Regions from separate parts of the uncultured Pigmentiphaga sp. genome, predicted to be linked through region 2. Evidence: predicted binding sites of a transcription regulator. Region 2 holds the regulator's gene; the other holds the start of a gene.
The links. The regulator HrcA, encoded in region 2, represses chaperone genes, less so after heat shock. The targets are predictions, from matches to a motif close to TTAGCACTCNNNNNNNNNGAGTGCTAA.
Positions count from the first base shown of each region.

Region 1: groES (co-chaperone GroES) is a predicted target of HrcA. The motif match lies at 3,948-3,974, and genes of this name have one in related genera.

Region 1 is NZ_CALFCW010000065.1:78,379-90,311, forward strand. Features, by position in the region: gene pyrF (orotidine-5'-phosphate decarboxylase) at 1-124, opposite strand, end outside; gene Q0319_RS15205 (diacylglycerol kinase) at 207-599, opposite strand; gene Q0319_RS15210 (tripartite tricarboxylate transporter substrate binding protein) at 751-1,731, shown strand; gene groL (chaperonin GroEL) at 1,818-3,464, opposite strand; gene groES (co-chaperone GroES) at 3,526-3,813, opposite strand; gene Q0319_RS15225 (tripartite tricarboxylate transporter substrate binding protein) at 4,309-5,295, shown strand; gene Q0319_RS15230 (alpha/beta hydrolase) at 5,297-6,013, shown strand; gene Q0319_RS15235 (LysR family transcriptional regulator) at 6,053-6,985, opposite strand; gene Q0319_RS15240 (tripartite tricarboxylate transporter substrate binding protein) at 7,101-8,075, shown strand; gene Q0319_RS15245 (heme-binding protein) at 8,126-8,650, shown strand; gene Q0319_RS15250 (SDR family oxidoreductase) at 8,836-9,591, opposite strand; gene pcaG (protocatechuate 3,4-dioxygenase subunit alpha) at 9,770-10,411, opposite strand; gene pcaH (protocatechuate 3,4-dioxygenase subunit beta) at 10,426-11,160, opposite strand; gene Q0319_RS15265 (LysR substrate-binding domain-containing protein) at 11,285-11,933, opposite strand, start outside.
Region 2 is NZ_CALFCW010000069.1:75,985-87,917, reverse strand. Features, by position in the region: gene dnaK (molecular chaperone DnaK) at 1-282, opposite strand, end outside; gene grpE (nucleotide exchange factor GrpE) at 395-973, opposite strand; gene Q0319_RS16560 (S4 domain-containing protein) at 1,138-1,524, opposite strand; gene hemH (ferrochelatase) at 1,502-2,593, opposite strand; gene hrcA (heat-inducible transcriptional repressor HrcA) at 2,627-3,631, opposite strand; gene Q0319_RS16545 (NAD kinase) at 3,734-4,630, shown strand; gene recN (DNA repair protein RecN) at 4,663-6,306, shown strand; gene fur (ferric iron uptake transcriptional regulator) at 6,339-6,758, opposite strand; gene bamE (outer membrane protein assembly factor BamE) at 7,091-7,657, shown strand; gene dapB (4-hydroxy-tetrahydrodipicolinate reductase) at 7,670-8,470, shown strand; partial or broken gene Q0319_RS16520 (CheB methylesterase domain-containing protein) at 8,534-9,127, opposite strand; gene Q0319_RS16515 (protein-glutamate O-methyltransferase CheR) at 9,213-10,043, opposite strand; gene Q0319_RS16510 (response regulator) at 10,262-11,821, shown strand; gene Q0319_RS16505 (response regulator transcription factor) at 11,818-11,933, shown strand, end outside.

The DNA.
Region 1 (11,933 bases), on a different contig from region 2:
CGAAGATGCGATCGGCGCGTCCGCGCAGCTCGGCGGGGAAACGGGAAGGGTCCGGGTCCAGGCCGACGGTCAGCAAGGAGTCGGATGCAGCCCAGGCCTGCGTGAGTTTGCGGGTGAAAGACATGATGAGACGGGACGGAATCGAGCCGCCATTGTAGGATCAACCGCGGCTTCGCGCGAAACGGGGCGCCGCCCGGCCGCGCGCATTAGGCTGCCCATCGTCCCGCCAGGACGTACACCCAGAGGCCACCCGAAAAGAGCAGTGCCAGCAAGACGGCCGCGCTGCCCAGGTCTTTCGCCCGCCCAAGCAGCGGGTGGGCTTCGACCGATATGGCGTCGGCCAAGGCCTCCACCGCCGAGTTCAGCAGCTCCGCCACCAGCACGAGTAGCATGCTAAAGAGCAGCAAGAGGGTTTCCGAGGCGTCGCGACCCAACCAGACCGCAGCCGGCACCAAGACGAGCGCGAGCGCGACTTCCTGGCGGAAGGCCGCTTCGTGCCTGAACGCGGCGCCCAGGCCTTGCATCGAATAGCGCCAGGCGCGGAGGATGCGCCGCAGGCCACCGGCGCTCTTATAAGGGGAGTGCTGTCGATCAGTCATGGGAGCGAGCCAGGAAGGAAGCGCGCAGGATACCGCCAAACGCGTCGGCGGCGCAGCCTTGGGGTTTGCAACAATGGTCGGCGCCGCGGGGCGATGTTGACATAGATCCCGCAATAACGCCTTTCCAAGCGAATGATAAGGAGACGGAGTCATGAAGCACTTTTCGTCGCCGGCCCGGGCCGCCTGCCTGGCCGGGCTGCTTTCTGCGGCATTGGCCGGTCCCGCCCCGGCAGCCGAGTTTCCCGAGCGATCAGTACGCATCGTGGTCGGCTTTTCGGCGGGGGGGACGACCGACGTCGCTGCACGGATCATCGCCAAGGAATTGAGCGATGACCTTGGCCAGAGCTTCGTGGTCGAAAACAAGCCCGGGGCGGGCAGCAACATCGGTGCGGAATCGGTGGCTCGCGCCAAGCCGGACGGCTACACGCTCTACATGGTGGCCGTGACGAGCGCGATCAACCAGACGCTGTACAAGAACCTGAGCTTCGACATCGTCAAGGATTTCTCGCCCGTTGCCCTCGTCATCAAGGTTCCCAACATCCTCGTGGTGAATCCTTCCCTGCCCGTCAAGAGCGTGCAGGAGCTGGTGGCCTACTTGAAGGCCAATCCTGGCAAAGTGTCCTTCGCTTCGTCCGGCAGCGGCACGTCCATCCACATGGCGGGCGAACTGTTCAAGCTGCGGACCGGTGCGGACATCGTGCATATTCCCTACAAGGGCAGTGCGCCCGCGATCACCGACCTGATTGGGAACCAGGTGCAACTGATGTTCGACAACATGCCGTCCGCGTGGCCGCACGTCCAGGCCGGCAAGTTGCGGGCCTTGGCGGTCACGACCGCGGAGCGTTCGGCCACGGCCCCCGACCTGCCCACCATGGTCGAATCCGGTTTCGAGAAATTCGACGTCTCGTCGTGGTTCGGCCTGATCGCGCCCGCGGGCACGCCACCAGAAATCGTGTCCAAGCTCAACGCCTCGGTGCTCAAGGCACTGGCCAAGCCTGAGGTGCAGCAGAAGTTCAGGGACCTGGGCGCGATCACCGCCCGCACGACGCCCCAGGAGTTCGGCGACTTCATCAAGAGCGAGGTCGAAACCTGGGCGACGGTGGTCAAGGCCTCCGGCGCCAAGGTTGAATAAGGCGTTTCGGCAATAAAAAAAACCGCGCGGCGTATGCCGCGCGGTTTCCAGGCCGAGGCCGAAGGGGATAGGGTTGCGGGACCCGATTAGAAGTCCATGCCGCCCATGCCACCCATGCCGCCCATGCCGCCGCCGGCGGGAGCAGCAGGTTTGTCTTCGACCAGCTCGACCACCGTGGCTTCCGTGGTCAGCAGCAGCGAAGCAACCGAGGCGGCGTTTTGCAGTGCCGTGCGGGTCACCTTGGTCGGATCCAGCACGCCGCATTCGACCATGTCGCCGTACTCGCCGGTGGCGGCGTTGTAGCCGTAGTTGCCCTTGCCGTTCAGCACGTTGTTGACGATCACGCTGGGCTCCTCGCCGGCGTTGGAGACGATGGTGCGCAGCGGTTCTTCAATGGCACGCAGGACGATCTTGATGCCGGCATCTTGATCGGGGTTGTCGCCCTTGAGGTCCTTGATGGCTTGCTTGGCACGGAGCAGGGCCACGCCACCGCCGGGAACGATGCCTTCTTCCACCGCAGCGCGGGTGGCGTGCAGGGCGTCTTCCACGCGGGCCTTCTTCTCTTTCATTTCGACTTCGGTGGCGGCACCGACCTTGATCACCGCCACGCCACCGGCCAGCTTGGCCACGCGCTCTTGCAGCTTCTCACGGTCGTAATCCGAGGTCGCTTCCTCGATTTGGACGCGGATTTGCTTGACGCGGGCTTCGATGGCCTTGGAGTCGCCAGCGCCGTCGATGATGGTGGTGTTTTCCTTGGCCACTTCGACGCGCTTGGCTTGGCCCAGCTCTTGCAGGGTGGCTTTTTCGAGCGAGAGGCCAGTTTCTTCGGAGATGACGGTGCCGCCCGTGAGGATGGCGATGTCTTCGAGCATGGCCTTGCGACGGTCGCCGAAGCCGGGCGCCTTGACGGCGGTGGTCTTCAGGATGCCGCGGATGTTGTTCACCACGAGGGTGGCCAGGGCTTCGCCGTCCACGTCTTCAGCGATGATCAGCAGCGGGCGGCTGGCCTTGGCGACTTGCTCCAGGATCGGCAGCAGGTCGCGGATGTTGCTGATCTTCTTGTCGTGGATCAGGATGTAGGGGTTGTCCAGCGCCGCGACTTGCTTGTCGGGGTTGTTGATGAAGTAGGGCGACAGGTAGCCGCGGTCGAACTGCATGCCTTCCACGACTTCCAGTTCGTTTTCCAGCGACTTGCCGTCTTCGACGGTGATGACGCCTTCCTTGCCCACTTTTTCCATCGCGTCGGCGATGATCTGGCCGATCGAGCTATCGCTGTTGGCCGAGATGGAGCCGACCTGGGCGATTTCCTTGCTCGACGAGCAGGGCTTGCTCAGCTTCTTCAATTCTTCCACGGCGGCGGCGACGGCCTTGTCGATGCCGCGCTTCAGGTCCATCGGGTTCAGGCCGGCGGTGACGTATTTCTGGCCTTCGTGGACGATGGCCTGGGCCAGCACGGTGGCGGTGGTGGTGCCGTCACCGGCGTTGTCGCTGGTCTTGGAGGCGACTTCCTTGACGAGCTGGGCGCCGAGGTTTTCGAACTTGTCCTTCAGTTCGATTTCCTTGGCCACGGACACGCCGTCCTTGGTGACCGTGGGGGCGCCGAAGGAGCGCTCGAGCACGACGTTGCGGCCCTTGGGACCGAGCGTGACCTTGACGGCGTTGGCGAGGACGTTTACGCCGCGCACGACGCGGGCACGGGCGTCATCCCCGAACTGGACTTGTTTGGCAGCCATTTAAGAAAATTCCTTGGAGTATGGGTTGAACGCTAGGGGATCTTGCAGCGAGCCTCAAGGCTTACTGGATCACCGCCAGGATTTCTTCTTCACGGATGACGAGCAGTTCTTCGCCGTCGACCTTCACGGCTTGGCCGGCATACTTGCCGAACAGCACCTTGTCGCCGACTTTGACGTCGACCGGCAGAACCTTGCCGTCTTCGGTCTTCTTGCCCGGGCCAACGGCCAACACTTCGCCTTGGTCAGGCTTCTCGGCAGCGCTGTCGGGGATGACGATGCCTGAAGCGGTTTTGCGCTCGTTGTCCAGGCGTTTGACGATCACGCGATCGTGCAAGGGACGGAGGGCCATACAAACTCCTGATATTCTCGAAGTTGACGTCTGATTATTGAAAAGAGGCTGGAACGCCGGATTCCGGCCAAGACCCGCGCGAGCGGACGATGCGACAGCCTCGCCGGAATGCCCCCGCGCCGTGGACGGCGTTGTTAGCACTCTCGGCTAGCGAGTGCTAATTATAGGGATGGGTCTAGGGTCTTTCAAGCTGAAGGGCGTAACGAGATCGATCCGGTCGAGCGCGACCACCGTTTTGGCGCGGCGTTCGCGCAGGCTAGGGGTTTACCCGAGCGCAAAGCGCGTCAGGCTTTTTTCGCCGGCGCCCCGGGGGTGCCATCGATGCGATGCCCGCGCCGCGCGGGGTCGGGAATCCGCCGCACCTATCGAGAAATCGGATAACAGAGATTTGGAAACGGGCCTGTATTCCCGGGCCCGGCGGCGTAATAATGGCGCGCGGCTGCCGGCAAGGCTCCGTATTCATGCACGACAAATAGATCGATACAAGGAGACAGCATGGAAGCTTTCCGATTTCGTGCCGCCGTGGGCGCATGCGTGCTGCTTGGCGCTGCTGCGACTGCCCCGGCCGCCGCACAAGATTTCCCCGCGCAGTGCCAGGTCCTGAAAATCATCGTTCCGTATTCTCCCGGGGCGTCCGCGGACCTTGCTGCAAGGGTGGTCGCCGAGCGGCTCGGCACGGCTCTGGGCAAGACCATGGTCGTGGAGAACAAGCCGGGCGCGAGCGGCAACATCGGCACCGAAGAAGTGGCGCGCGCCCGGCCAGACGGTTGTACGCTCTTGATGAACGGAACGGTCATCGCGACGTTCGTGCACAGCTTTCCGAAGCTGGGCTATCACCCGTTCAACGACCTGGTGCCCGTGGGCAGCGTGGGCATCACGCCCACGCTCACGGTGGTGCCGGCCAAGAGCCCGTTCCACAGTTTTTCGGAGCTGGTCGAGGCCGGCAAGGCCAAGCCCGATACCTTGAACTACAGCATCGCAGGCTACGGACTGCAGCAACACTTGGCGATCGAGGAAGTGATGGCGCGCACCGGCGCCCGGTTCGTCTACGTGCCCTATAAAGGCGCGGGCGGCGCCGGCATGACCGACCTGCTTGCCGGGCGCGTGGATTTCGCGAGCTTCCTGGCTGCGACGGTCGCGGGTTTCATCAAGAATGGGCAATTGCGCGCGCTGGCCGTGATGCAGGACAAGCGTTCCCCGCTCTTTCCCGACCTGCCGGCCACCGGCGAACTGGGCTTGAAGGGCCTATACGGCGGCGTGCATTTCTTGTTGTTCGCACCAGCCAAGACGCCCCGGGCGATCGTGGACCGTCTCGATGGTGCGCTGGCGAAAGTGGTCGGCTCGGCCGAGGTCAAGGAACGCTTGGCTGGCGCCGGCATGGAAGCGACCGTGATGTCTTCCGCCCAGATGGCAGCCGAAATGCAAGCGCTGTCTGACGCGCTGGGACCCACGATCAAGCGGCTCGGCATCCGGCTGGAATAGCATGGAGCGACGCACTTATGTGTTGGTGCACGGCGCCTGGCACGGGGGGTGGTGCTGGCGCCGGGTGGCCGACCGCTTGAGGGGCGCCGGCCATGCGGTTTTCACGCCGACCCTCACCGGGTTGGGGGAGCGGCGCCACCTGCTGCACGAAGGGATTACGCTGGACACCTTCGTGCAGGATGTCGCCAACGTGATCGAGGCGGAAGAACTCACCGACGTCTACCTGGTCGGACACAGCTTCGGCGGCCGGGTGGCGTGCGGGGTTGCCGACAGAATGAGGGATTCCGTGCACCGGCTGGTCCTGCTCGATGCGGGCTTGCCGGAGCCGGGCAAAGCGGCGTGGGACGGACTTCCCCCCGCAGTGCGCGAGGCCCGCGTGGCGCAGGCCAAGGCCGCCGGACTGCGCTTTGCCATGCCCGCGCCGCCGGCCGAGGCCTTCGGCGTGGTCGAGCCTCAGGCGGCCGCGTGGCTGGCCCGCCGGCTGACCCCGCATCCGCTGGGGGCGTACACGTCGCCATTGCGCCTGTCGAACCCCCTGGGCAACGGACTCCCCGTCACCTATATACGCTGCACCGCGCCGGCCTACGAGCCGATCGCTGCCAGCGCGGAACACGCGCGAGTCCGGAGCGATTGGGAATACCTCGAGCTCGCTACGGGGCACGACGCCATGGTGACCGCGCCAGAAGTCTTGGCGCAAATGCTGCTGGCGCTGAGCTGAGAACGGGCGCCCTACGCGCGCCGGCATCTTCCGGGCTGGCTAATCGGGTGTTGCATGTGAGCTCGCGCTTGTGCGCAGTCGCCTGATCGAAGGATGATCGAGCACGAAGTCTATGAAAGCCTGCGCGGCGGGTGACACCGCCACGTTGGCCCGATGTACGACCGAAACTTCGCGGTGGACGATTGGATCGACCAGCGCCTTCCATGCGATGACCTGCCTGTTTGCCAGCGCGGTCGCATACCCGGGCACGATGCCGATGCCCAGGCCGGAGGCGACCATGCCCATCAGTGTGCCCACGTATGTGGCTTCGGCCACCGGATCCAGCACCATGCCGGCGGCGTTGTAGCCGCGCTCGGTAAGCTCCCGGAACACGCTGCCGCGGGGGAGGGTCAGCACGTTCTCGTCCTGCAGGCGGCGCCATCTCAGGCGCCGCGCACGCGCTAACGGATGTCCTACCGGAAATATCGCGACTAGGGATTCCTCGAACAAGCGGATGCGATGCAGCTCAGACTCCGTTCGCTTGAAAGTGCCGATGGCGAGGTCGGCGGCGCCATTGCGGACTTGGGGCAGCACTTCATCCGGCAGAGCGTCTTTCAGCATCAGTTCGATGCCGGGATAGCGGCGCCTGAAGTCGGCTATGAGAGGCGGAAGCAGCGTGCCCGACAGCACGAGCGGCGCAGCGACCACCACCCGACCGCGCTGGTGAGCCACCCACTGATCGACGTTGGCAATGGCATGCGCGATGTCGGCCAAGATGCGTTCCGCACTGGCCAAGAACTCCGCTCCGACGGCTGTCACGCTGACACTGCGGGTGGTGCGGTCAACCAACCTCGTGCCCAGGCCGCTTTCCAGCTCGCGAATCAGCATGCTGAGCGCCGATTGTGTGACGTGCATCGCGCCGGCTGCCTTGGTGAAGCTGCCGAGCTGGGCAACCAGGACGAACGCCTGTAGCTGACGTACCGTCAGATTCATGAAATGAGCTGATCTATGGATAAGAAATATTCGTTGGAATTATAAGTTGCGCTCGCGTGTAATACGCCGCAGAACAAGTGAGCAAATGCGCGAATTTCTAGCTCGGGGACACATCATGAACTACGGTAACTGCCTGGCTGCGCTATGCGTGGCCCTATCGGCCTGCATGCCTGCGGCAGCGGAAGCACAAGACAAGTACCCGTCGCAACCGGTGAGGATCGTTGTGGGCTTTCCTCCCGGCAGTTCCACGGACGTCGGCACGCGCATTCTTGCCGGCGAGCTGGGTCGCCAGCTGGGGCAGAGCGTGGTCGTGGAGAACCGGCCGGGCGCCAGCAGCGACATCGCCGCACGAGCGGTCGCCGGTGCCCCGGCAGATGGTTATACGCTTTTCGTCATAACGATCGCCAATGCCATCAATTCCAGCTCGCGCAACCCGGACCTTGTGGACATCGTCAAGAGTTTCGACGTCGTGGGAATGGTTGGCAATGTTCCCAATGTCCTGGTTGCCCACCCCGGGCAGAAGATGCAGTCGGTGGATGACTTGATTGCCGCGGCCAAGGCCAACCCGGGCCGTGTGACGTTCGCCTCATCAGGCAACGGCACTTCGCCTCACCTCGCGGGCGAATTGTTCGCGAACAAGGCAGGGGTGAGCTTGCTGCATGTTCCCTACCGCGGGAGCGCGCCGGCCATGACGGACTTGTTGGGCGGACAAGTCGCCATCATGTTCGCGCCCGCTTCGACGGCCTTGCCGCACATCCAGGCAGGCAAGCTCGTTGCGTTGGCGGCCGCCAGCAAGGCGCGCGTGGCAGCTTTGCCCGACTTGAAGACTTTGTCGGAGCTGGGGCTCAAGGATTTCGATACCTCGGTCTGGTTCGGGCTCGCCGCTCCTGCGGGAACCGGGCAGGACGTGCAGCAGAAACTCTCGGCCGCCATCCAGGCCTCACTCGATTCCCCCGAACTGCGCAAGCAGTTCGCCGCGCAGGGCATCGAACCTTTCAAGGCTGGTTCGGAGGATGCCTCTAAATACGTCCGCGCCGAGGTCGAAAAGTGGGCCGAGGTGATGCAGGCGGCAGGGGTCAAGCTGGAGTAACTCCAGGCCTCAATAATCTTCATTTAGTACTTGGCAGGAGCAAACCAGGCATGGCAAAAATACAGATAGCAGAATGCAGGGAATTCATCCGCGCGGCGGAGGAGAAGGCGCGAGAAATGGGGGTGCCGGTCTCGATCGCCGTCGTCAGCGCTGAGGGGCATCTCATTGCCCTGGAGCGCATGGACGACGCCGGTTTCATCACGCCCGAGACAGCCCGTAGCAAGGCCTATACCGTGGCGGCATTCCGCTCGATGAGTCCGCGGTTCCAGGATGGACTGATCATCCAGCAATGGTTCAAGGAGCGGAACCCCCAGATGCTGATGAACGCGTCGGTCTTTACTGGCGGACAGGTTGTGGCGTCGGGAGGGTGCGCTCCCGTGTTCAAGGGCGACGAAATGGTCGGAGCCTACGGGATAAGCGGCGCGACCTCAAACCAAGATGAGGTCATCGGCCGCTATGCCCGCGAGAAGGTGGGTTGGGCGCACAAACCCGCGACGGACGATACGCCCGAGGACGTGAAAAAGCACATCAATGAAATCTACGCCTCGGTGGGGCTTGGGGACCGAGCGCTCTGAGCGACCGCCGCGGAGCATCAGGGCGTACTTCATCCCGCGGGGAGGCCGGTTGGAGCGGCATCAGGGCCGCATAGACCGGTCGCACCCACTTAGTGATTTAGGATCCCGGTCAGTTCAACTGAATCTTGGCCATGCCAATTTTCTCGCAGAATCGCCTGAGTAGCTTCGGCACCTGCTATGACTACTCAGAAAGCGAAGCGCGACATGCCGCCATCGACCGGTATGACCGCGCCCGTCACGTAGGAGGCGCGCGCCGAGCAGAGGAATACGGCCAAGTTGGCGAGTTCCTCGGCCTCGCCGAAACGGCCGGCGGGGATCTCCTGGCGCGCGAACTCGAGCTCGCTTTCCACGGTGGGATAACGCGCCTTCATCTGTTCGCTGTGGATGCGGCCGGGCTGCAGGCAATTGACGGTGACGTTATCTGCGGCGACCAGGCGCGATAGGCCTTTGGCCCAGACGTGGACGGCGGCCTTGGCGGAGAAGGCAGCGTTGAGGATCTTGGGTTCGGACGTGCCGGTGATGTTGATCACACGCCCCCATTTCTGGCTGCGCATGCCGGGGATGATCGCATGGGTCAACTCCCTCAGGCGGAAGAAGTTGAGCGTCATGCCTTCCATCCATTTGTCGGGCCCGGCATCGAAATCGAGGGGTCGGCTGCCGCCGCCGGCGTTGACCAATATGTCGATGTGGCCGAAGGCCGCGCGCGCCGATTGCTCGATGAGTTCGATCGAGTCTTCCCGGTAGAGGTCGGCCTCGACGACCAGGGGAGCGGGGCCGCCGGCAGCCATGATGTCCTGGGCAAGCGCCTCTAGGAGGGGGCGGCGGCGCGCGACCAGCGCGACGCGGACGCCTTCCATGGCCAGGCCCATGGCAATGGCTTTACCTATTCCTTGGCTGGCCCCCGTGACCACGGCCGTGCGTTCCCGCAATTGCAGATCCATTTTTCCTCCCTGGTGTTGGTGGCGAGATAGTAGTCATCGCCGACGGTCTTGGAAAGAAGAAGGACGTGCGCAAAAAAAGCGCCGCATCGGTGGATGCGGCGCTTTTGGCCTCGCTGCGGGATGGCCGGGAGGGGACGGCTGGGCCGGCTGCGGGCGGGCCCAGCCGCGAGCCCGCGCATCAGACGTCGAAGAACACCGTTTCCTTGCCGCCGTCGGGCGTGTCCTGGATGCGGATGTCGAAGCGGTACACCACCTTGCCGTCGCGTTCTTCGCGCTTGGCAATCAGGGTGTTGCGCCGTACTTCCCACTCGATCCCATTGATGATGGGATCCTTGGCATTGGCTTCTTTCTCGTCTTCGAAGTAGACCCGCGTGTGCAGGCCGATGTTGATGCCGCGGGCGAACAGGACGAGGCAGATGTGGGGCGCCTGCATGGTGCCGGGCTTGGGCCCGGGCACCGGGCCGGGCTTGATGGTCTCGAAGCTGTAGAAGCCAGTCTCGAAATCCGCGCCCGTGCGGCCCCATCCGCGGAAGGTCGGGTCGATGGGCTTGTCTTGCGTGTCGGCCGGGTGGGCATACTTGCCGGCGGCGTTGGCTTGCCAGATTTCGATCAGCACGTCGCGCAGCACGGTGCCGCTGCCATCGAACACCTGGCCCTCGAGGCGGATGCGTTCGCCCTTGGTTTCGGGCTGGACGAGGACGTTGCCGAAATTGTTCTCGAAAATATCGAAGCCGGCCTGCTTGGGAGCGAGGCCGATGTGCACGTACGGGCCGCCCGTCTGGGAGGCCGTCTCGCGGTAGAAGGTGATCTGGGTGCTCATGATCCTGTTCTCCCTCAGACGTTCTCGAACCAAGTCGCGGAGCGGCCGCGCAGCGTGATGTCGAAGCGGTAGCAGCGGCTGTCGAGCGGAATGAAGTTGCCGATGTCCTGCAGCGCGATCAGGCCGCGGATTTGCTCTTCATTCTTGATGGTCTTGAGAATGGGGCAGTGCGGGATGAGCGGATCGCCTTCGAAGTACTGCTGCGTGATCAAGCGCTGCGCCCAGCCGTCGGCCAGGATGGAGAAATGAATGTGCGAAGGCCTCCAATCGTTGAGGCCGTTGCGCCATGGATAGGGGCCCGGCTTGATGGTGCGGAACCAGTAGTAGCCGTTCTCGTCGGTCAGCATGCGTCCGCAGCCGCCGAAATTCGGGTCGAGCGTGCCGATGTAGGTGTCGTTCTTGTGACGGTAGCGGCCGCTGGCGTTGGCTTGCCAGACTTCGATCAGCGCGCCCTTGACCGGGCGGCCGAATTGGTCGCGCACGAAGCCGTGGACGATGATGCGCTCGCCGATGGGCAGGCCGTCCTTGGCGAAATTAGTGATCAAGTCGTTGTCTTTGGGGCCGAGCTCTTCCGGCCGGAACACGGGCGAGGTGATCTCGGATACCGAGGGCGGGTTTGAGATCAGCGCGCGGCGCGGCGAACGCAGGACGCTGGTCTTGTAGCCAGGGGTGTAGGCTGGCGGGTGCGATTCGGGATCGCGCGGGAGGAAAAAGCCCGTCGTCGAGGAAGGCAGAAGGGGATTGCTCATGTCTCTCTACCGTTGGTGGGAATGTTCGCAGCGGAAACTGTAGTCACCGCGGCTGGCGGGGACAAGTGAAGAATGCGCCGGCAAGGTATAACTTGACGGAATATCTTCGGCCAAGGCTACTCGTTCAGGAAGAGGCTCCTTCCAGTCGTTCGCACGCGGCGCGCCAGCGGGCCGCCACTTCCCGTACCACCGCGGCCATGTCGCCCGCCAGCGGCCGGTGGACGGCGGGCTGTGCCTGGGTGAAGAGGCCGATGGCTTCGGTGGCTGCCCCGGGCACCCGGCGCGCGGCCAGGATGCCGTGCTCGACCTCTTGTTTGACGGTGCTGAGCGATGCGAACCAGAGCGCATCGCTGTTCAGCGCAAGGTTGCGGGCGAGGGGGATGGCGAGGGTTTCCAGCCGTTCATGGCTGGCGGCGGGACGGAGCTGGGCGAGGAAACTGTCGGCGGCCTGGTAAATGCTGGTGCCAGGCAGAGGGAGGATGACAGGGTAAGACAGCTCCTGCCATGCGTGCCAGTCGGCCCGGGCCAGGGGGTGTAGGGGGCGCATGGCCACGACCAGCGGTTCGCTCCACAGGGGCTCGAAACGTAGTTCCAGCATATGGTCCGGTTCTGCCAGCCGCCCGACCACGACGTCGAGCTCCCCTTGCCGCAGGCGGCCCAATAGTTCCGGGTTGAGCCCGGTTTCCAGCCGGACGGGGCCGTGGCGCCCGCGCGCACGCCAACTTTGCAAGATTTCCTGTGGCAGCTCCACCGCCAGGGAGGGCAGTACGCCC
Region 2 (11,933 bases):
GACGATGGAGTAAGGCATCAGGTGGATGTCCTTCTGCACCTCGTCTTCTTCGAACCGGCGACCGATCAAGCGCTTGACCGCGTACAGCGTGTTCTTGGGGTTGGTGACCGCCTGGCGCTTGGCCGGCGCGCCCACGAGGATCTCGCCATCTTCCATGTAGGCGACGATGGAGGGAGTGGTGCGGGCGCCTTCGGCGTTCTCGATGATCTTGACCTGCGTACCTTCCATGACTGCCACGCAGCTGTTGGTGGTACCCAGGTCGATGCCTATGATTTTGCCCATGATCCTATTCCTGAAAATCGGAGAATTTTCTTGACTGGTGAATAAATTGGGGGATTCTTCGTGATTTCAATGCCTGCGATGACATCGTTCAATCGCGGCGGACCCGCATACCTCACTTCGGCGCAGCGACCGTCACCAACGCCGGGCGCAGCACCCGATCCACGATCATGTAACCCTTTTGCAGCGTCTGGACGATGGTATTGGCCGGCTCATCCGACGGCACCGAGGCGATGGCCTGATGGTGATGGGGGTTGAATTTGTCCCCGGGGACGGGAGCGATCTCCATCAGCTTGTTGCGCTCGAACGCGCCGGTCAGCTGCTTGAGCGTCACTTCCACGCCTTCGCGCAGGGACTCCAGGGACTGGTTTTCCTGGGCCAGCGCGGCCTCCAGACTGTCCCTGACCGGCAGCAGGCTCTCGGCAAAGGACTCGATGCCGAACTTCTGCGCCTTGGCCACTTCCTCCTGGGCGCGACGCCGCACGTTGTCGGCCTCGGCCACCGCCCGCAGCATGGCATCGTAATGCTCCTTGGCCTGCGCCTGGGCAGCGGCCAATTGGGCTTGCAGCTCGGCGACCGGATCCTCCTGCGCGGGCTCCTGGACCGGGTCTTGGGTTTGCTGCGTCGCAGCATCCGTCACGGGCTGATCCGGTTCCGGAATGGGTTGGTCGCCAGGCTTTTGCTCAGCCGACATTGATGCCTCCATAAAAAACCAATTAAATCAGGGACTTGTTGAGATACTATGCGCAAGGTGGGGATGAACGCCCCTATTTCAAGAGGGGGAATATACCCTCAAGCGAAAAAACCCCGCCCGCGCGGGAGCCCTCCTGCCCCGCGCGCAAACGTGGCGGCTCCCGCTCAGTGCGGCGAAAAGGATTTGAGTTTTTCGAGCTGGCGCCGGTCGTGCTTGGTGGGGCGGCCCTTGATGTGGGCGGACGGATCGACATTCTGCTTGCGCAGCTCCAGCGCTTCGAGCCGGCGCTTGAGCCCTTGCGGCGTCTCGTCGTAGAGCGTGCGGGCGAATACCGCCGGCCCCCGCTGCGCAGACAAGCCCCGCACCAGGACTTCCCAGTCCTGCTCGCCCGCGCGGATCTGCAGGATGTCCCCGGGCCGCACGGACCGGGACGGCTTGACCCGATCCCCGCCCACTTTGACCTGCCCCGCCTCGACGGCCGCCTGGGCGAGCGACCGGGTCTTATAAAACCGGGCCGCCCAAAGCCACTTATCGATTCGTAGTTCTTCCATTTCCATCCTGTGCATGCATTGCACGGTCAAGAGGCCGCCCGGGCCTTCGCCCCACCCAACCCTGCAGGTGCCGTTCCGCCAAGTCGGCCAGGGCAGCGACCCAGGGACCGAAGTCGTTCAGGGCGGGAATGTAGCGGAGCTGGCGTCCGCCGGCGGCGACGAAAGCCTCTTTGGCCTGCACCGCGATCTCTTCCAAGGTTTCGATGCAGTCGGCGACGAAGCCCGGGCAGAACACGTCCACGTCGGCCACGCCGGCCTGGGCCAACTCCTTGAGCCTGGGTTCGGTATACGGCTGCAGCCATTCGGCGGCGCCGAAGCGGCTCTGGAACGTCACCTCTGCCTCCCCGGCGGCCAGCCCAAGCTCCTCGGCCAGCAGGCGGCCGGTGCGCAGGCACTGGTCGTGGTAAGGGTCTCCGAGCTCCGCGCAGCGCTTGGGCACGCCATGGAAACTCAACACCAGCTTCTGCCCCCGCCCCTCCCGTTCCCAAAATTCGCGGATGCGGGAGGCCATGGCGCCGATGTAGCCGGGATCGTCATGGAAGTCCCGCACGTAGCGGATTTCGGGCACGTTGCGCAGGCAGGCAAGGCGCGCGCCCACCCCGTCGACGACCGCAGCCGTGGTGCTGGCCGCATATTGCGGATAAAGCGGCAGTACGAGGATGCGCTCGCACCCCGCGGCACGCAGGGCGCCGATGCCGTCGGCCAGCGACGGAATCCCGTAGCGCATGGCAAGCGCCACCTCCACGTCCAGGCCCCGGCCCGAGAGCTCGCCCCGCAGCCGCTCGCCCTGGCGCCGGCTCCACACCATTAGCGGAGAGCCTTCGGGCATCCATATCGAGGCATAGCGCCGTGCCGCCTCCCGGGGGCGCAAGGTCAGGACGATGCCGTACAGGATGGGCAGCCAGAGGAAGCGCGGGAGTTCGACCACGCGCGGATCCGAGAGGAATTCGGCCAGGTAGCGGCGCACCGCGGCCGGGGCGGGCGCGTCCGGCGAGCCCAGGTTGACCAGGAGCAAGCCGGTACGGGTAGGGTGGCCGGCTGGCGCCGAGGGCTCGGGAAGGAAGCGCATGAAAGGCTTTCCGGTGTGTCGCGCAGGCGAGGGTTAGCAATGGCTCAAGGCGTTCGACAACAGGCGGGCCGTAATGTCGACGATGGGAATGACGCGCTCATACGACATTCGCGTCGGGCCGATCACCCCTACCGTCCCGACGACCTTGCCGTCCACGCCGTAGGGGGCGGTAATGATGCTGACTTCTTCCATCGGCACCAGCTGGGAATCCCCGCCGATGTAGATCTGCACCCCCTGGGCGCGGCTGGACATGTCGAAAAGCTGCATGAGGTCCGTCTTTTTCTCGAAGAGCTCGAACATCTTGCGCAGCTTGTCCATGTCGGAGGCCAGGTCCGAGACGCCAAGCAGGTTCAGCTCGCCGGAAATCACCACGCCTTCGTTTTCGCTTGCCGCCTCGACGCTGGCATCCACCGCCTGCGCCATGAGCTTGGAGATGTCGTCCCGCAGCCGGCTCAGCTCTTTCTGCAGCAATTGCCGGGCGTCGTCGAAGGACTTGCCGCTGAAATGCTGGTTGAAGAAATTAGCGGCCTCAGTGAGCTCCGACGACGAGTAATCGCGCTGCACCGACAGGATGCGGTTCTGCACGTCGCCTTCGGGCGTCACGATGATCAGCAGGACGCGCCGCTCCGAAAGCCGGATGAATTCGATCTGGCGGAAGACTTGGCTGCGCTTGGGCGCCATGACCACGCCGGCGAAATGCGTGAGGTTGGACAGCAGCGAGGCGGCCGCCGCGATGACGCGCTGCGGTTCCGCCGAAGGCAGCATGTTCTGGATATGGGACGCCTCCGACACCTCGTACGGCTGCACGGTAAGCAGCGAATCCACGAACATGCGGTAGCCGCGCGGCGTGGGCACCCGCCCGGCCGACGTGTGCGGGCTGTGGATCAAGCCATGCTCTTCGAGGTCGGCCATCACGTTGCGGATGGTGGCCGGAGAGAGGTCGAAGACCTTGGAAAGCGTACGCGAGCCGACAGGCTGTCCGTCACTAATGTAACGCTCGATGAGAGCTTTCAACAACGCACGTGCGCGATCGTCCATAAGCCTATTTTACCCCGTAGGGTGTGCGCCGTCCCCGTCGAAACGGCCGGAACGGGACGGATTTTGTTCAATGCCGCATTCTTCCGCCCATATAATGGACGCATGCATTTTCCCATCGTCGCCCTGGTTGGCAAATATCACGACACCGGCATTGCCGCCCCGCTGCGCGCCGTCGCGCAGATGCTGCGCGAGGCCGGCCGCGAGGTCTTGTTCGAAAAAGACACCGCTGCCAACATCGGCGTCGATGAATATCCTGCCGCAACCGTGGAAGAGATCGGGCAGCGCGCCTCGCTCGCCATTGTCATGGGCGGGGACGGCACCATGCTCGGCGTGGCGCGCCAGCTGGCGCCCTGGGACGTGCCCGTCGTAGGCATCAACCATGGCCGGCTCGGCTTCATCACCGACATCCCGCTCGAAGACGCCTGTACCGCCGTGGCAGGCATGCTGAACGGCGAATACGAATCCGAGACCCGCACCCTGCTCGCCTCCAGCGTGATCCGCGGCGATACCACGCTGGTCTCGGCATTGGCGCTGAACGACGTGGTCCTGAGCCGGGCCGGGCTGGGCGGCATGGTGGAAGTCACGGTGCAGGTCGACGGCCTATATATGTCGAAGCAGCGCGCCGACGGGCTCATCATCGCCACGCCCACCGGCTCGACGGCCTACGCGCTCTCGGCCAACGGCCCCATCCTGCACCCGGCCCTGCGCGGGCTGGTGCTGGTGCCGGTGGCCCCGCAGGCCCTCTCGAACCGGCCCATCGCCATCCCGGACGACTGCACCATCGAAATCACGCTGACGCGCTCCCCGGGCGGCCGGGACGAAAGCGCGAGCGTCCACTTCGACATGCAAAGCTGGTCCTCGCTCCAGGAAGGCGATCGCGTCCTGGTGAGACGCGCCGAACATACGATCCGCTTCCTGCATCCGGCCGGATACAGTTATTTTTCCACCTTGCGGCGCAAGCTGCACTGGAACCAGATCTCGGGCACTGCAATCGACTAACCCTGCCCCGTCCCTCTTCCGGCTTCATCCGTATGCTGCGCGCCCTGCACATCAGCGATTTCGTGATCGTCGACCACACCGAAGTCGAATTCGGCCCGGGCTTCACCGTTTTTTCTGGCGAGACTGGCGCGGGCAAATCCATCCTGATCGACGCCCTGGCCCTGGCCCTGGGCGAACGGGCCGACGCCTCGGTGCTGCGGGAAGGCGCGAGCCGCGCCGAAGTCAGCGCGGTATTCGACGTACCCGCATCGCTGCGCGACTGGCTGGCCGAGCGCGAGCTGGATACCGAAAGCCTGGTGCTACGCCGCGTGGTCGACGCCCAGGGCCGCAGCCGGGGCTACATCAACGGCGTGCCTGCCACCCTCACCCAGTTGCGCGAGTTGGGCGAGCGGCTGGTCGACATCCACGGCCAGCACGCCCACCAGAGCCTGCTCAAGCCGCATTTCCAGCGCGACATGCTCGACGACCACGGCGGGCACGGCGACATGCGCCGCGCGGTGGCCGAGGCCTGGAAAGCCTGGCGCGAACTGGAACGCAAGCTGGAGGAAGTCGAGCGGAACGCCGCCATGCTGGCCCAGGAGCGCGAGCGCCTGCAGTGGCAGGCGGACGAACTGGGCCGCCTGGCGCTCAAGCCCGGTGAATGGGACGAACTCCAGGCCGAACACAAGCGGCTGGCCCATGCCCAGGCCCTGATAGACGGCGCCAGCCAGGCCATCGCGGCGCTCGATGAAGACGACGATTCCGCCCATTCCCGCCTGGCCGCCGCGGCCCAGCGCATCGCCCAGCTCGCGACGCACGACGCCGCGCTCGCGCCGGTCGCCGAAGCCTTGGAATCGGCCCGCATCGCGCTGCAGGAGGCGGTCTCCGACCTGAACGGCTATCTCTCCCGGCTCGAACTCGATCCGCAGCGCCTGGCCGAGGTCGAGGCCCGCCTGCAGGCAGTGTTCGACACGGCCCGCAAGTTCCGGCTCCAGCCCGAGCAGCTGGCGGCGCAGCATGCCGCGCTGCTGGCGCAACTCGACACGCTGAAAGACGCCGAAGACGTCGAAGCCCTGCGCAAGAGAGCCGCCAACGCGAAGGCTGCCTACGAGGAGGCCGCCGCCAAACTGAGCCGGGCCCGCCGCAAGGCGGCCGCATCGCTCGGCAAGGCCGTGACACAGGCCATGCAGGCCCTGGCGATGGGCGGCGGCAAGTTCGAAGTCGCCGTGGAACCGTCGGACCCGGGTCCTGCGGGCAACGATGCCATCGAATTCCGGGTGGCGGGCCATGCCGGCACGACGCCGCGCCCCCTCTCCAAAGTGGCCTCGGGCGGAGAGCTGGCGCGGATCTCGCTTGCGCTGTCGGTCATCGCCAGCCGCGCTGCCCGGGTGCCGACCCTGATATTCGACGAGGTGGACACCGGCATAGGCGGGGCTGTCGCGGAGGTGGTCGGCCGCCTGCTGCGGGAGCTCGGCAGCCTGCACCAAGTGCTATGCGTGACGCACTTGCCGCAGGTGGCGGCCTGCGGCAACACGCACCTGCGGGTGGACAAACGCCAGGAAAATGGAACGGCGGTTTCGACGGTCACCGTACTCGACCGGAGCGGCCGGGTGGACGAAATCGCCCGCATGTTGGGCGGCATAGAAATCACCGCCACCACGCGCAAGCACGCGCGCGAGATGATAGGAAGCCATTGACGGGCGGGCATCCAGCCCGTCCCGTGCGGCGGCTATCGATTCTTGGTGCAGTTCTGGCAAATGCCGTAGAGCGACAGGGCATGCCCGGTCAGCACGAAATTGTGGTCTTTCGCGATTTTCTGCTGGCGCTTTTCGATTTCCGGGTCGAAGAATTCCTCGACCTTGCCGCAATTCGTGCACACTAGGTGGTCGTGGTGATCGCCCTCGTTCAGCTCGAACACCGCCTTGCCGCTGTCGAATTGGCTGCGGATCAGCAGGCCGGCCTGCTCGAACTGGGTCAGCACGCGATAGACCGTCGCCAGTCCGATTTCCACACTGTCGCCTATCAACGCGCGATAGACATCCTCGGCGCTCATGTGGCGCACTTCAGCCTTGCGGAAGACATCCAGGATCTTCAGCCGGGGAAATGTCGCTTTCAGGCCTATACTCTTGAGTTCGCTTTGATCAGTCATGATGGTCCCTTTGAAAGCGGTTCGGTGTATCGGTTCCTTCCGACGCGGAAGCCCCATTGCCGGCCTGCGAGCGACCGCCGAACCGCGACGCGGAATACTTTCCCTGCACGCGCGCTCGGCGGACGGGCGGCGGCAGCACGGCCCGGCATGGTCGTGCGCGCGCAGCGCTCCTTCCGTCCTGGCAGCCGCCCGAGAAGGTTGGGAACGCGCCGAAGAACCCAGGCGCTTCCCGAGAGCTTTATGATAACGGTTTCCCCAATGAAGACGAGTGCGGATCTGTGCCAAACGCCCTGATTTCCCTTCTCTACGGCCGAGCAGGCGTCCTGCGCCGGCTGGCGCCGGTCGCGCTGCTGAGCTTGGCCGCATGCAGCACGATCAACGACTATGTGCCGGGCTTCATCAAGCCCTACCGGCCCGACATCCAGCAAGGCAATTGGCTGACCCGGGAACAGGTGGAACTGCTGCGTCCGGGCATGACCCGCGAGCAGGTCCGATTCGCATTGGGCAGCCCCACGCTGACGAGCATTTTCCACGCCGACCGCTGGGACTACCCCTATCTGTACACGCCCGGATACGGCAAGACGGAGAAGCGTCTCTTTACCGTCTATTTCGTCAATGACCGGCTGGACCGCTGGGAAGGCGACGAGCAGCCCAACCGCCAGCCCTTCCAACAAAAGGATGCGCGCGAGGCGCTAGACACGGCTGCCCCGCCGCAACAGGCCGAGCAGGCCGCCGGGCCCAGGCCGGACGGCGACGCCACGCCGCCTTCCGCACAGCAAGGTGCCATGACGCATACGCCCCTGACGACGGGCGGCATGGCTGTGCCGGGCGCGCTCGACCCCGCATCGAACCCGCCGGCGGCCGCCGCGCCCAATGAATCCGCCACGTCCCCCCGATAACACTAAGTGCCAATGACTCCTCTACGTATCGCCATTGCTGGGTCCACCGGCCGCATGGGCCGCATGTTGATCGAAACGGTGCTCGCCGCGCCTGACCTGCAGCTGACCGTCGCGCTGGATCGAGCCGGCAGCCCGGCCCTCGGCCGCGACGCGGCCGAATTCCTCGGCAAGGCCAGCAACGTCTCGATCACAGACAACCTGGACGCCCTGGCCGAGGCTGACTGCCTGATCGACTTCACGCGCCCCGAAGCCACGCTCGCCCACCTTGAAGCGTGCCAGCGCCACGGCGTCAAGATGGTGATCGGGACCACCGGCTTCGATGCGGCCGGCAAGGCTGCGATCGAAGCCGCATCGCAGAAGGTAGGCATCGTATTCGCCCCCAACATGAGCGTGGGCGTGAACGTCACGCTCAAGCTCCTGGACATTGCCGCCCGCATCCTGAAAGACAATTACGACGTGGAAGTCTTCGAGATCCACCACAAGCACAAGGTGGATGCGCCGTCCGGAACGGCCCTGAAAATGGGCGAAACCGTGGCCCAGGCCTGGGACAAGCCGCTTTCCGAGATCGCGGAATGGGCGCGGCACGGCGAAACGGGCGCCCGCAAGCCAGGCACCATCGGCTTTTCAGTCGCCCGCGGCGGCGACGTGGTCGGCGACCACACCGTATTTTTCTGCGGCCCGGGCGAGCGGATAGAAATCACGCATCGGTCCGCCAGCCGCGTCACCTATGCCGAGGGCAGCCTGCGCGCCGCCCGTTACCTGGCCGACAAGCCCACCGGGCTGTACGACATGCAGGCCGTGTTGGGGCTCTAAGGCCGGCGTTGCGGCATCCGGTTCGGCCGGATGCCGCATTCCCACGGCCGCCGGCCGCGCCCATCACCACGGCGTCAACGCCAGCGCGCGGTGGCGCACGTCGACCGCCACCTGCAAGCGCTGCGCGACCTGGGACAGCGGCACGACCTCGTGGGCCGCGCCAAGTGCAATGGCCTCGCGGGGCATGCCGAACACCACGCTGGTGGCTTCGTCCTGGACCAGGTTATAGCCCCCCGCCTCGCGCAGGGCCAGCATGGCGCGCGCGCCGTCCTTACCCATGCCGGTCAGCATCACCGCCACCGCCCCTGGCCCGGCGGCCCGCGCCACCGATAGAAACAAGACCTCGACCGAGGGACGGTGGCGATTCACCGGTTCCCCTTCCGACAGATTCGCGTAATAACCGACGAGCGGCAGATAGCGTACGGCCAGATGCGCATGGCCTGGTGCGACGTACGCACAGCCGGGATACAAGCGCTCGTTGTGCTCGGCCTCCTTGACGTGCAGCCGCGAATGTTTGTCTAGCCGCTCGGCGAAGCTGCGCGTAAAGCCCGGCGGCATGTGCTGGGTGATCACCACCGGCGGCAAGCCGGGGGGCAAGCCGCCCAGCACTTCGCGCAGCGCTTCGGTGCCGCCCGTCGATGCGCCGATCGCGATCAGCAACCGGTGATCGTATGTCGGCGCAGGCCCTCCCGGCCCGCCTTCTCCGCACCCGTACGCGGAACAACCGCTCATGCCAGCTCCCTCAGTCCCGGACGCGTGCATACACCGTGCGCCCCTGTAGCTGGAATTTGTGCTGGCCCTGGGAGAAGCTTTCGGAGTGCCCGACGAAAAGCAGCGCGCCCGGAGGCATCAGGCTCGCCATGCGCTCGATCACGTTCAATTGCGTGGGGCGGTCGAAATAAATGAGGACGTTGCGGCAAAACACCGCGTCGAGCGGCCCGCGGACGCGCCATACCGGATCGAGCAGGTTCTGCTGGCGAAAGCTCACGAGGGCGCGCAGCTCCGGGCGCACGCCATAGAGGCCGTCGCCTTGGGGACGAAAATACCGGCGCACCTGCTCGTCGGGAACCCGAACCAGCTGGTCGCTGCGGTATGCCCCCTGCCGCGCGACGGACAAGACCTGCGTATCGAGGTCGGTGGCGAGGATCCGCACGGGCGGGGCCAGGCTGCTGAAGGCTTCGGCCGCGGTGATGGCGAGCGTCCATGCTTCTTCACCACTGGAGGCCGCTGCGCACCAGACCTGCAGGGGCTGTCCGTTGTTCTCGGCGGCCCGCCGCTTCAGGTGCGCGGCAAGAATGGGAAAGTGATGGCTTTCCCTATAGAAATACGTGAGGTTGGTCGTTAATGCATTGACGAAGTATTCCCACTCCGGCGCGCCGGCGCGCAAACCTTCGAGATAAGCACTGAACGATGAACGCCCCGTGGCACGGAGCCGCCTGGCCAGGCGGCTGTACACCATGCTGCGCTTGGCGTCGGACAGCGAAATGCCGGTATGCTGGCGCAACAGCGTGCGTATGCGATCGAAATCCTGGTTGCTGAAGGCGAACTCGGTTCCGACCAGAGTATCGGACATGCCCGGTGCGCCGTCGGCCATGGCCAGAGGAGAAGGTCTGGAGGTCACGGTTTGCCCTGAAAAACGCGCCTTGAGGGTGCCGCATGACGAAGCAGCGGCGGGCCCTCACGCTATCATTAAATGGATTAACGGCAACTCTCTGCAAATCATTAAGCATGTTCCATCGCGGCCCAGTCCTCGCGCAGAGCTCCTTTTCCATCGGAGTCCCGCCTCCTTTCATGACGGCTCCGGGCACTGCTTATCCCGGGGTGGGAACGGACGGACGCACCCCCCATCAACTGGCGATTCTCTTCGTCGAAGATTCGCTCGCCGACTTCACCCTGATGCGTGCAGTGCTGGTGGACGCGGGGCTGAACGTCACCGCCCGCTGCGTCGATACCGAGGCCACCATGCGCCAGGCGCTCGCCGAGCGCGAATGGGACGCCATCATCAGTGATCATTCCCTGCCCACGTTCAGCGGCCTGCGCGCCCTGAAAGTCGCCAAGGAAGTCGGTTTCCGCGGCCCCTTCCTGATCGTGTCGGGGGCCATCGGCGAAGAGAGCGCCGTCGAAGCGATGCGCGCCGGTGCCGACGATTACGTCATGAAGAACAACCTGCGCCGGCTGCCTCCCGCACTCGAGCGCGGACTGCGCGAAGTCCAGACCCGGGACCAACGCCAGCGCGCGGAAACCGCGCTGGCCTCGGCGCACGACCAGCTCAATGCCATCTTTTCGGCAACGCCGGTGGCCCTGTTCGCCATCTCGCGCGAGCGCATCGTCACCATGTGGAGCCCGGCCTTCGAGGACCTCACCGGCCTGAACGCAGCGCAGGCGCTGTCGCGCCCCTTCGCCCTGCCCTCGCAGGAAGACACCTGGAAATTACTCACGCTCATCGCGCCGGCACTCGATGGCACCGCCGTGCGCGGCCTGCCGTTCAGCATCGAGACCCGCGGCGAAAAACACGAACTGCTGGTCTCGGCCAGCCCGCTCAGCGGGTCTCCCCCGTCGGGCTGCGTCGTCGCCCTGTCGGACGTCACGCACCTGGCCCACGCACAGGCCGAACTGAGCCGCTCCGAGCGCCAATTGCGGGAGCTGTCGCGCCACACGGAGCGCCTGCGCGAGAAAGAGCGGGCCGAGATCGCGCGCGAAATCCACGACGACCTGGGCGCGCTGGTGACCCGCATCCGCGCCGACCTGGCGCTGGCGCGACGTCGCTCGCGGGAACAAGACACGGCCAAGTTGCTGGAGCAGGCCGAACAAATGGTCGCCTCGCTGGGAGAAGCGATTTCCCGCATCGCGCGGGCCATGCGCCCGCCCGTCCTTGACTTCGGCATCGTGGCGGCGATCGAATGGCAGGCCCGCGACTTTGCGCAGCGCACCGGCATCGCCGTCAACGTCCACACCAACCAGGACGACCTGGCCCTGGACCTGGAGCGATCGATCGCGATTTTCCGCATCTTCCAGGAAGCGCTGACCAACGTCTTCAAGCATGCGCAGGCCACCCAGGTCGACGTCGACTTGTTCGCCGACGACAACACCCTGAGCCTGGAAGTCCGGGACAACGGCATCGGCCTGTCGTCGGATGCGCTGCGCAAGCAAACGTCTTTCGGCCTACGCGGCATGATGGAGCGCGTCCACGACCTGGGCGGATGGATGGACATCAGCGGATCGCCCACCACGGGGACGCCTCCGTTTCGAGGCACTACACTTATGATCTCGATCCCGCTGAATCCTCAGGAAGCACCCATGAATTCGAACGGGAGCAAGCATCCCCATCACGAACCGGAGGACCTGGAATGATCCGCCTGGTTCTCGCCGACGACCATGCCATCGTGCGATCCGGCCTGCGCCAGATCGCACAAGCCGAGGAAGGCATCACGGTGGTAGGCGAAGCGGCCGACTGCGGCGAATT